Regions from separate parts of the Streptomyces sp. NPDC048643 genome, predicted to be linked through region 1. Evidence: riboswitches for the same ligand, from Rfam matches in the RefSeq annotation. Region 1 holds a riboswitch; each other region holds the start of a gene.

Region 1 (2,193 bases):
ATTTCCGATGGCGGGCCTGAATCCATGGATATTTTTTGGACAGACGGCCTCCGGAAACGACGATGCCCCGGCTCGGTGAGCCGGGGCATCGAAACGGTGGAGAAGCCGCGAAGCGGTCGTCAGACGTTCACGCCGTGCGAGCGGAGGTACGCGACGGGGTCCATGTCGGAGCCGTACTCCGCGGTGGTGCGCGCCTCGAAGTGCAGGTGCGGCCCCGTGGTGTTGCCGGTCGAGCCGGAGAGCGCGATCTGCTGGCCCGGAGTGACCGTCTGGCCCACGGAGACACCGATGGACGACAGGTGCCCGTACATGGTGTACGTGCCGTCGTGCATCTTGATCACTACTTGATTGCCGTAGGCGCCGCCCCAGCCGGTCGTGACGACGGTGCCGGCGCCGACGGAGTGCACCGAGGTGCCCGACGCGGCGTGGAAGTCGACACCGGTGTGGCTGCCGGACGACCAGAGGCTGCCGCCGGTCTCGTAGCCGGTGGAGACGTACGAGCCGGTGATCGGCATGACGAAGGTGTTGAGCCGCTTGCGCTCGGCGGCACGGGCGGCGCGCTCCTTGCTCTCGCGGGCCTTCGCGGCCAGCTCGGCGGCCTTCTTGCGCGCGGCTCGCTCGGCCTTCTCCCGCGCGGCGGCCACGTCGGCGGCGTGCTGCTGGGCGGCGGCCTGCGCGTCGATCTGCTCGGCGACGGAGTCACCGATGGTGATGGCCTGGGTCAGCCCGGTCTGTTCGGCGGACGGTGTCGCGGCGAACGCGGGTGCCGCGAGGGTTCCGAGGACACCGGTGGTGGTGAGGGCCGCGACGCCGACGGCGTTCTTCGTGGTGCGCTGCACGCGGCTCGGACGACGATGCTTCCCGGTGCCACAGGTGAACGCCATGTAAGGGCTGATCCTTTCCTTCCTTCTCGCCTACCGGGTTAGCTGACGGGTTCGGAGCAGGAAGGTCTCCTACGGGCCCCCTCCGGGGAGGGCGTCCGATTCACCCCAGGGACTACGTGTGGGTCCCCGGCTCCCCTGGCTCGCGCCATGCGGGGACTCGGCGATGACTGTCCGGTGCCGCGGGCGCGGCGCACTGCCTGACGAACAGCCGGACTGACGCTAAACGCGAGATCTTTCGAACAACAAACGGATCACGGTTTTTGTAGCGCATCCCACAGCACAGAAGGCAACCTCCGCACCAATACGGACATCTTGGGGGCGATGTCCGCGTAAAAGAGGGCCCTGGTGACTCTTCAGTCACCAGGGCCCATCTCGGTCACACGGTCCTACTCGGCGGTGACCACGGTGACTTCACCGATGCCGAGCGCCCTGACGGGCTCCTCGATCTGCGCGGCGTCGCCCACCAGGACGGTCACCAGACGGTCCGTCGGGAAGGCGCTGACGGCGGCCGCGGTGGCCTCCACCGTGCCGGTCGCGGCCAGTTGCTGGTAGAGCGTCGACTGGTAGTCGTCCGGCAGGTACTGCTCGACCTGGTCGGCGAGCGTGCCCGCGACGGCCGCGGCGGTCTCGAACTTGAGGGGCGCCACGCCCACCAGGTTCTGCACGGCGACGTCGCGCTCCGCGTCGGTCAGTCCCTCGGCCGCGAGGGTGCGGAGCACCTTCCACAGGTCGTCGAGCGCCGGGCCGGTGTTCGGGGTGTCCACCGAGCCGCTGATGGCGAGCATCGCGGCTCCGGTGCCGTCCGGCGCGGAACGCAGGACCTGGCCGAACGCCCGCACCCCGTACGTGTAGCCCTTCTCCTCGCGCAGGACGCGGTCCAGACGCGAGGTGAGGGTGCCGCCGAGGCAGTACGTGCCGAGCACCTGGGCGGGCCACACACGGTCGTGGCGGTCGGCGCCGACCCGCCCGATGAGCAGCTGCGTCTGGACGGCGCCGGGGCGGTCCACGATGATCACGCGGCCCGTGTCGTCGGCGTGCACCGGCGGTACCGGGCGCGGCTCGGCGGTCGAACCGGTCCAGGAGCCGAGGGTGTCACCGAGCAGCGCGTCCACGTCCACGTCGGTGAGGTCGCCGACCACCACGGCGGTGGCCGTCGCGGGACGCACGTGCTTCTCGTAGAAGGACCGTACGGCCGCGGAGTCGATCTTCTGGACGGTCTCCTCGGTGCCCTGGCGCGGGCGCGACATGCGCGCCGTCGGCGGGAACAGCTGCCGGGAGAGCTCCTTGGCCGCGCGGCGGGCCGGGTTGG
Region 2 (2,193 bases), on a different contig from region 1:
CCAGAGTTCGGTGCCGTCGTCGAGGGTGAGGATCGTGCGGTAGCCGTACGAGCCGGCCCAGCCCGCCTCGGTGACGGTGGCGCTGTGGATGGCCTTGATCAGCGTGCCGGTGGGCGCGGCGAAGTCGAGACCCGTGTGGTAGCCGGAGGACCACAGGGCGCCGGCCTCACCGAAGCGCGAGGTCAGGGTGTAGGAGGAGGTCGGCAGCGAGTAGCTCTTGGCGAGCTTGGCCAGGCGCTCGGCCTCGGCCTTCGCCTTGGCCTCCTCCTCCGCCTTCTTCTTGACCGCGTCCGCCTTGGCCTTCGCGTCGTCCTGCTGCTTGGTGGCGAGCGCGACGGCCTGCTTCGCGGCGGCGGTCTCGGCGGCCTCCTGGACGGCACTGTCGACCTGGTTCTGCTGCGACTCGGCCTGCTGCATGATGCGGGCCCGCAGCGCCTCCCCGGCGTCCGTGGTGCCCTGGGCGGTGTCGGCGGTGGTCAGTCCCGCGCCGGTGAGCGGAGTCGTGGAGCCCTTGGGGGTCTCGGCACCGTCACTGATCAGGGCCTTGGCCGAGTGGGTGACCGAGGACAGGTCGGGCAGCGAGATCGAGACGGGCGCCTTGCCGGGCGCCGCGGTGGCCATGCCACCGGCGCCGACGGCGGCTATGACGCCTACACCGAGAACGGTGGAGCTGCGGGCGAGGCCTCCGCCGCGCTGCTTTCCCACGCGGTGCCGGCCACGAACGGGACGGACGGAATCCTCGGTGGGATTCCACTCCTCCCAGGGTCCCTCGTCCTTGCCGTAGGCGAAGCCGAAGGACTGTGTGTCATTCGGTGCGAACGAGGTTGGCTGAGCAGGCCGGTTGGACGCCACGTGGGCGCACTCCTTTCCTTCCTTCTCGCCTACCGGGTTAGCTGACGGGTTCGGAGCAGGAAGGTCTCCTACGCGCGTATACCCACCGTGCTGCCACGGTGGAGGACGCTCGATTCACCCCAAGTTGGTGGTTCCCCGGTTCCCTTGCGGGATTCGGCGCGTGCGCACGGAGCCATCTCTTGTGACGGCTGGGACGACCGCGCTGCGTTATCGAACGTTAATAGACCTGGCCACCTGATTCCAAGCTGTTCAGACTGATCGTTAACGCTTTTTGGCCAGGACTTTGGGGTCATGGGCGATGAAAAACGGGCGAGTTGGCCGCATCGCGTCGACACGGCTTCATGTGACGGTGTGTCAGTCGTTATGCGGAGGGACACGGTTCGATCACCCCTCGTGACAACGATCAAGAAGGGCCTTCGAGGGCCGTCAGCCGCGCCGGACGGCGAGCAGCGCCATGTCGTCGCTGAGGGCGCCGCCCGTGTGCTTGCGGACCTCGACGGCGAGGGTGTTCAGCAGGGCGTCGGGCCCCGGGAAGATCCGCCCGGCCAGCCGCGCGGCCGGATCGTAGAACTCCCCGCGCACGTCCCGCGCCTCGGACAGCCCGTCGGTGTGCAGCAGCAGGATCGCGCCGTGCGGAAAGCGGGCCGGCACCGCCCGGTCGGGTGTGCTGCCCAGGTCGCTCATCCCGAGGGGCAGTGCGGCGGGCCCGCCGGTGAGCGGGACGAGCGTGCCGTCGGGATGCAGCATCAGGGGCGGCGGATGCCCCCGGTTGACGATGCGGACGATCTCCTCGTCGTGCGGGATCTCCGCGAGGACGGCGGTGGTGAATCCCTCGACGGCGTCGAGGTTGTCGCGCCGGGTGCCCTCGCGCTTCAGCGCCCGCTCCAGCCGCCGCGCGACGGCCTCCAGGGTCGTCTCCTGCTCCGCCGCCTCCCGGAACGCGCCGATGACCACGGCGACGGCGGCGACCGCCGTCATCCCCTTGCCGCGTACGTCCCCGACGACCAGCCGCACGCCGTACGGGGTGTCCTGCACCGCGTAAAGATCCCCGCCGATGAACGCGTCCGCCTGGGCCGCCTCGTAGCGCGCGGCGACGTCGAGGCCGTCGATCCGTGCCTGAGGTTCCGGCAGCACGGCCCGCTGGGCGAACTCGGCGATCTCCCGGACGGAGGCGAGCCGCTCGTCGCTGCGCCGGACGAGGATGTTGATGAGCACGCCCAGGACGGCCGCCGTGGCGACGGTGACGACCTCGGTGACCGCGTCGACCCGCAGGACGATGCCGAGGCGCAGGTGCACGAGGATCAGCGCGCCGACGGCGGCGGCGCCGGTGAGGACGGTGCC
Region 3 (2,193 bases), on a different contig from region 1:
GGTGGCGTCGTAGCCGACGAGCTCCGGGCCGATCTGCTCGATGACGGCGAGGACGGCCTTCTCGACACCCTTGCCGTGGTAGCGGTTGGGGTCACCGTCGCGGAGCTCGATGGCCTCGAAGGCACCGGTGGAGGCGCCGGACGGAACGGCGGCACGACCCGTGCTGCCGTCGTCGAGGCCGACCTCGACCTCGACCGTGGGGTTGCCTCGGGAGTCCAGGATTTCCCGGGCTACGACGACGTCGATGGACGGCACGAGCATCTCCTTCTGGGATGTGACGCGAGTACGCAGGGCTTGGGTAGTCCTGCGGGACGAGCCTAACCGGCCCGAGGGGATCGGCCAGCCGATCGACCACGCCTTGGGCAGAACTCGGGGTACATATTGTTCCCGATCGGAACAAAAATGAAATGAAAAACCCCGCTCCGGCGCGTACGGGGGAACACGCGCCGGAACGGGGAGCCCGTGGGGACGGGGACCCTCGGTGGGGATCAGGACCCGGGAGCCGGGCCCGCGAGGGGACTGCCGTTCGCCCGGGTGTCGTTCAGCCGGGCGGAGCCGCCGGGGCCGGGGTCGTGGTCGCCGTCCGCCGAGGGCGACCACGTCCGGCCGGTGCGCGGCCTCGCTCAGCGAAGGTGCAGCTGCTGGCCCGGGAAGATGAAGTCGGCGTCGTCCACGATGTCGTGGTTCAGCTTGAACAGCTTCTGCCAGCCGCCCTTGACGTGGTGCTTCTCGGCGATCGAGCTGAGGGTGTCGCCCTTGACGACCTTGTACTCGCCGTCACCCTTCTTGACCTTCTTGCCGGTCGGGGTGGTGACGGTCTTCTTCGCGGCCGGGCGCTCCTGCGAACGGGAGGCGGGCTGCTCGGACGTGCGGTTGTCCTGCGAGCTGCCGGCCGACGAGGAGCCGGAGGAGGTCGAGGGCGCGGCGGGGGTGGAGCTGCCACCGCTGTACGCGGCGCCCGACAGGCCGGTGCCGCAGGTCGGCCAGGCACCCTTGCCCTGCGCGGCGAGGACCTTCTCGCCGACGGAGATCTGCTGCGACTTCGAGGCCTGGTCGGCAGTGGAGGCGTAGGCGGTGCCGCCGTACGCGGCCCAGGTGGAGGACGAGAACTGCAGGCCACCGTAGTAACCGTTGCCGGTGTTGATCGACCAGTTGCCGCCGGACTCGCACTGGGCGACGGCGTCCCACTCGGAGCCGGTCGCGGCGGACGCGTTGCCCGCGGCCATCAGCGGAGCGGCGATGGCGACACCGGTGACACCGGCGAGCGCGGCGACACGGGTGGCCTTGTTCGGGCGGCGGTGCTTGCCCTTGCTGGAAAACAGCATCGAGTGATCCCCTCACCGACGCCTGCGAGGTGAGCTGTCGGGTTCGGGCCGGTTGAGTTGCCCGGCCGCACGTCCCCGGTCCCTCTCGGAACCACGGCGCGCGGCTTTACCCCAAGCCGTCTCCGGGTGTCTCTCAACTCCCGGTCGCGGCACTTACCTTGGGTCCCCCGCTCCTGCCTACGGCGCTTGCGCGACGACTGTTCCCGTACGGCCGCTGGCAGGATTCGGCGTTGCGATCGTCGGGGCCCGCTGTGGCGAGCGGTCACGACCGTAAGCAGTCGATCGCCTGATTTTCAAAGACGATCAGGGCTTCTGAGACTCATGTCTCACTCGCACCAAACCGGACATTCCCCAGCGAACCATGACGTGAACTCCCGCTACTTTTCGACCGTTTCGCTATCAACAGCGAGGCTCTGACCGGGGAGGATGAGGTCCGGATCGATGCCCACGGTCTTCTCGTTCGCGGCGTACAGGTCGGCCCATCCGCCGGTGACGTCGAGGTCGTCGGCGATCGTCCAGAGACTGTCGCCGGCGCGCACGACGTAGGTGCCGTCGCCGGCGTCACGCGCGTCGTCGGAGCCGCGCGAGGCGTGCCGTCCGGACGCGCTGTCGGTGCGGCTGCCCGTGGCGGCGTCCGTCGAGTCCTCGTCGGCGTTGCCGCCGCGGTGCCGTCCGGGCGTGGTGGACGCGTCGTCGGAGGGCTCCGAAGAGGTGCCGCTCCGGCCGGACTTGTCCGATGTGCCCGACTCGGACGCGTCGGCCGTCGCCTTGTCCGAGCTGTCCGCGCCCCGTGAGTCACCGGACTTCGCGGTGCTCCCGCTCGCCTTCGGCGAGGCGGTGTCACTCGAAGCGGACGAATCCGACGATC
Region 4 (2,193 bases), on a different contig from region 1:
GGCGAACCCGGCGTCCTCTAGACCCACGCCCGAGCGCGTACGAGGCGGGCACGCCGGACGGGCCTACGCGGAGTCCAGCCGGTCCGCGGGATCGGGGCCGGGGGCGAAGGAACGACGCGAGCCGGCCGTCACGCGCGGGGCGGACCCGGGAAGCGGGCCGCCCGTGGACGGATCCCAGCTGAGGATCCACTCGAAGTCGCGCTGCAGCCGCCGGGCTTCGCTCCGGACGAGCGTCGGTATGTCACCGCGTTCGGAGATCAGTTGGGCATAGATCGGTGCATCGTGCACGTGGGGATCCTCGACTCGCTCTCAGGGCCTTCCGCGGGCCTTCCTTGTCCTGACGGTAGGGGCGCGACGCCGCCGCGGTGGTCATCCGTCAGGGTCGGCCAGAACCGGTCACCGCATGACCATCGGCAGCCGTCGATGTCGAACGAGCCGTCAGGGAACGCCAGTTCTGTTCGCACCGCGAACGGCCTGTTTCGGGCCACCGAAAGCCCCGGGCCGGCGTGGAGAGTTGGTGGAGGGAACTGGACGGGAGGCGGACGCCTGGAGGGGGTCCACCGCCGAACGCGGTTGTCCGGACGGCCGATTCGCGCACGGTGTGTGCTTCCGCCGTCGCACAGCGGGGCGATGCGACGAAGGTCACGAAAATGTATCGGACATCTGGGACGTGGATCTTCACACGGGGGTCACAAGATGGCTAGGTTGACGACCAGGCCGCCCGACTCCCTCCGGCGAATGCTCGCCGGGCGGTGCGGCCTCCGCCGAGTCCGGCCCGTCCTCGTGGCAGCCGGAGCCGGGGACCCACCGAACCTGGGGTGAATCGGCCAACCGCCTTGAGGGGCACTGGCCGTAGGGCATACCTTCCGGAACCGTCCGCCCGAACCCGACAGCTAACCCGGTAGGCGGACGACGGAAGGAGTGCCATCCCCATGGCGCCGGAACGAACCCAGCCCAGTGGCGAAGAAGTCCGCCGACGGCTCGCATCCCTCTACGACCGGGCCGAGGACGACACCGGCAACTTCAACGCCACCCGCGCTCTGGCGGGCCTCTCCTCCCGTCAGGGCGACCGGCGCGCCGCGGCCCGACGGCTCACCGACCAGCGCCCGGCCGGGGAGGAGCGCGGGGGTGTCGATCCCGCTCAAAGCGACCTGATGCGCCAGTGGTTCGACGGTGCGCGGTCACGGCTCGGCCCCACCGTCGCGGCGGTACTGCCCGCGGACCGGCAGCCCGACCGGGGGCGCGAGGCCGGCCGGTCCGGTGGGGGTGCGGGACGTCCCATGGAACTCCCTGCCCAAGGCGCGCGCGCCGTGGCCGAGTTGACGGCGGCACCCGTACGGGAACTGACGGCGGGTCCCGTCGCGGAGCTGACCGCGGCGCCGGTCGCGGAACTCACCGCGCGCCCCGTCCTCGAACTGACCGCCGGCCCGACGGCCGCGTACGCCCTCGCGGTACCGGACATCGGCGCCCCGTCCACCGGGCCCCTTCCGGTGGTGTCCGAACCCGCGCCCGCCTCGGACGCGGCCTCCCCGCGGTTCCGCAAGGACCGCGCCCGCCGCAAACTGGCGGCCGCACAGGACCTGCTGAACCGGCACACCGCACGACAGAGCGCGGCGACGCCGGTCGCGTACCCGTCCGTGGACCTGCCGGCCGCGGAGACGGCCGTCCCGTCGGCCCCGTACTGGCCGGCGCAGAACGTGCCGATGCCGGCCGCGACGGCCGCGTACTCGTCGGTGGCGAGTGCCGCGTGGCCGGCCGTGGAGGCCGGGCACCCGCAGGTGCGAAGTGCCCCGCTGCCGGTCGCGGACGTCGAGTACCTGCCGGTGCGGGAGGCGTGGTCCGCCGCGCCCGAGCCGACGGCCCCGGCCGTCGACGACAGTCGGCGCCCGTCGTGGCCGGACCCCGTGAACCAGCCCGCGCCCGGCGCTCCCTGGTCCGCCGATCCCCACCCCGGGTTCGACGCCTCAGGCATCGCCGCCGTCGCGGCGCCGCCGGTCGCCGGGTACGACACCCGGGCCGCCGAGGCCGTCGCGTTCGCCCGCGCGCAGGTGGGCAGGCCGTGCGTGTGGGGAGCGTCCGGGCCCGGCTCGTACGACCCCTCCGGTCTGACCCAGGCCGCCTGGCGCAGCGCCGGTGTGCTGCTCCCGCGGTCCACGTCCGACCAGGCGCGGATCGGACCGGCGATCGCCCTGG

The links. A riboswitch is a leader RNA that binds a small molecule or an ion and turns the genes downstream of it on or off. The one in region 1 is predicted to bind cyclic di-AMP.
Positions count from the first base shown of each region.
Region 2: it holds a riboswitch for cyclic di-AMP, as region 1 does, so the genes downstream of both, AB0C62_RS21435 (M23 family metallopeptidase) here and AB0C62_RS22450 (M23 family metallopeptidase) in region 1, are expected to answer to the same signal.
Region 3: it holds a riboswitch for cyclic di-AMP, as region 1 does, so the genes downstream of both, AB0C62_RS17750 (transglycosylase family protein) here and AB0C62_RS22450 (M23 family metallopeptidase) in region 1, are expected to answer to the same signal.
Region 4: it holds a riboswitch for cyclic di-AMP, as region 1 does, so the genes downstream of both, AB0C62_RS32615 (NlpC/P60 family protein) here and AB0C62_RS22450 (M23 family metallopeptidase) in region 1, are expected to answer to the same signal.

Region 1 covers NZ_JBEZHO010000022.1:94,285-96,477, reverse strand. Annotated here, with positions in the region: gene AB0C62_RS22450 (M23 family metallopeptidase) at 120-884, opposite strand; cyclic di-AMP (ydaO/yuaA leader) riboswitch at 898-1,057, opposite strand; gene AB0C62_RS22445 (pitrilysin family protein) at 1,271-2,193, opposite strand, start outside.
Region 2 covers NZ_JBEZHO010000020.1:119,919-122,111, reverse strand. Annotated here, with positions in the region: gene AB0C62_RS21435 (M23 family metallopeptidase) at 1-852, opposite strand, end outside; cyclic di-AMP (ydaO/yuaA leader) riboswitch at 864-1,021, opposite strand; gene AB0C62_RS21430 (PP2C family protein-serine/threonine phosphatase) at 1,279-2,193, opposite strand, start outside.
Region 3 covers NZ_JBEZHO010000015.1:143,339-145,531, reverse strand. Annotated here, with positions in the region: gene eno (phosphopyruvate hydratase) at 1-261, opposite strand, end outside; gene AB0C62_RS17750 (transglycosylase family protein) at 624-1,325, opposite strand; cyclic di-AMP (ydaO/yuaA leader) riboswitch at 1,330-1,520, opposite strand; gene AB0C62_RS17745 (transglycosylase family protein) at 1,703-2,193, opposite strand, start outside.
Region 4 covers NZ_JBEZHO010000046.1:28,146-30,338, reverse strand. Annotated here, with positions in the region: gene AB0C62_RS32625 (alpha/beta hydrolase) at 1-21, shown strand, start outside; gene AB0C62_RS32620 (hypothetical protein) at 64-288, opposite strand; cyclic di-AMP (ydaO/yuaA leader) riboswitch at 753-924, shown strand; gene AB0C62_RS32615 (NlpC/P60 family protein) at 933-2,193, shown strand, end outside.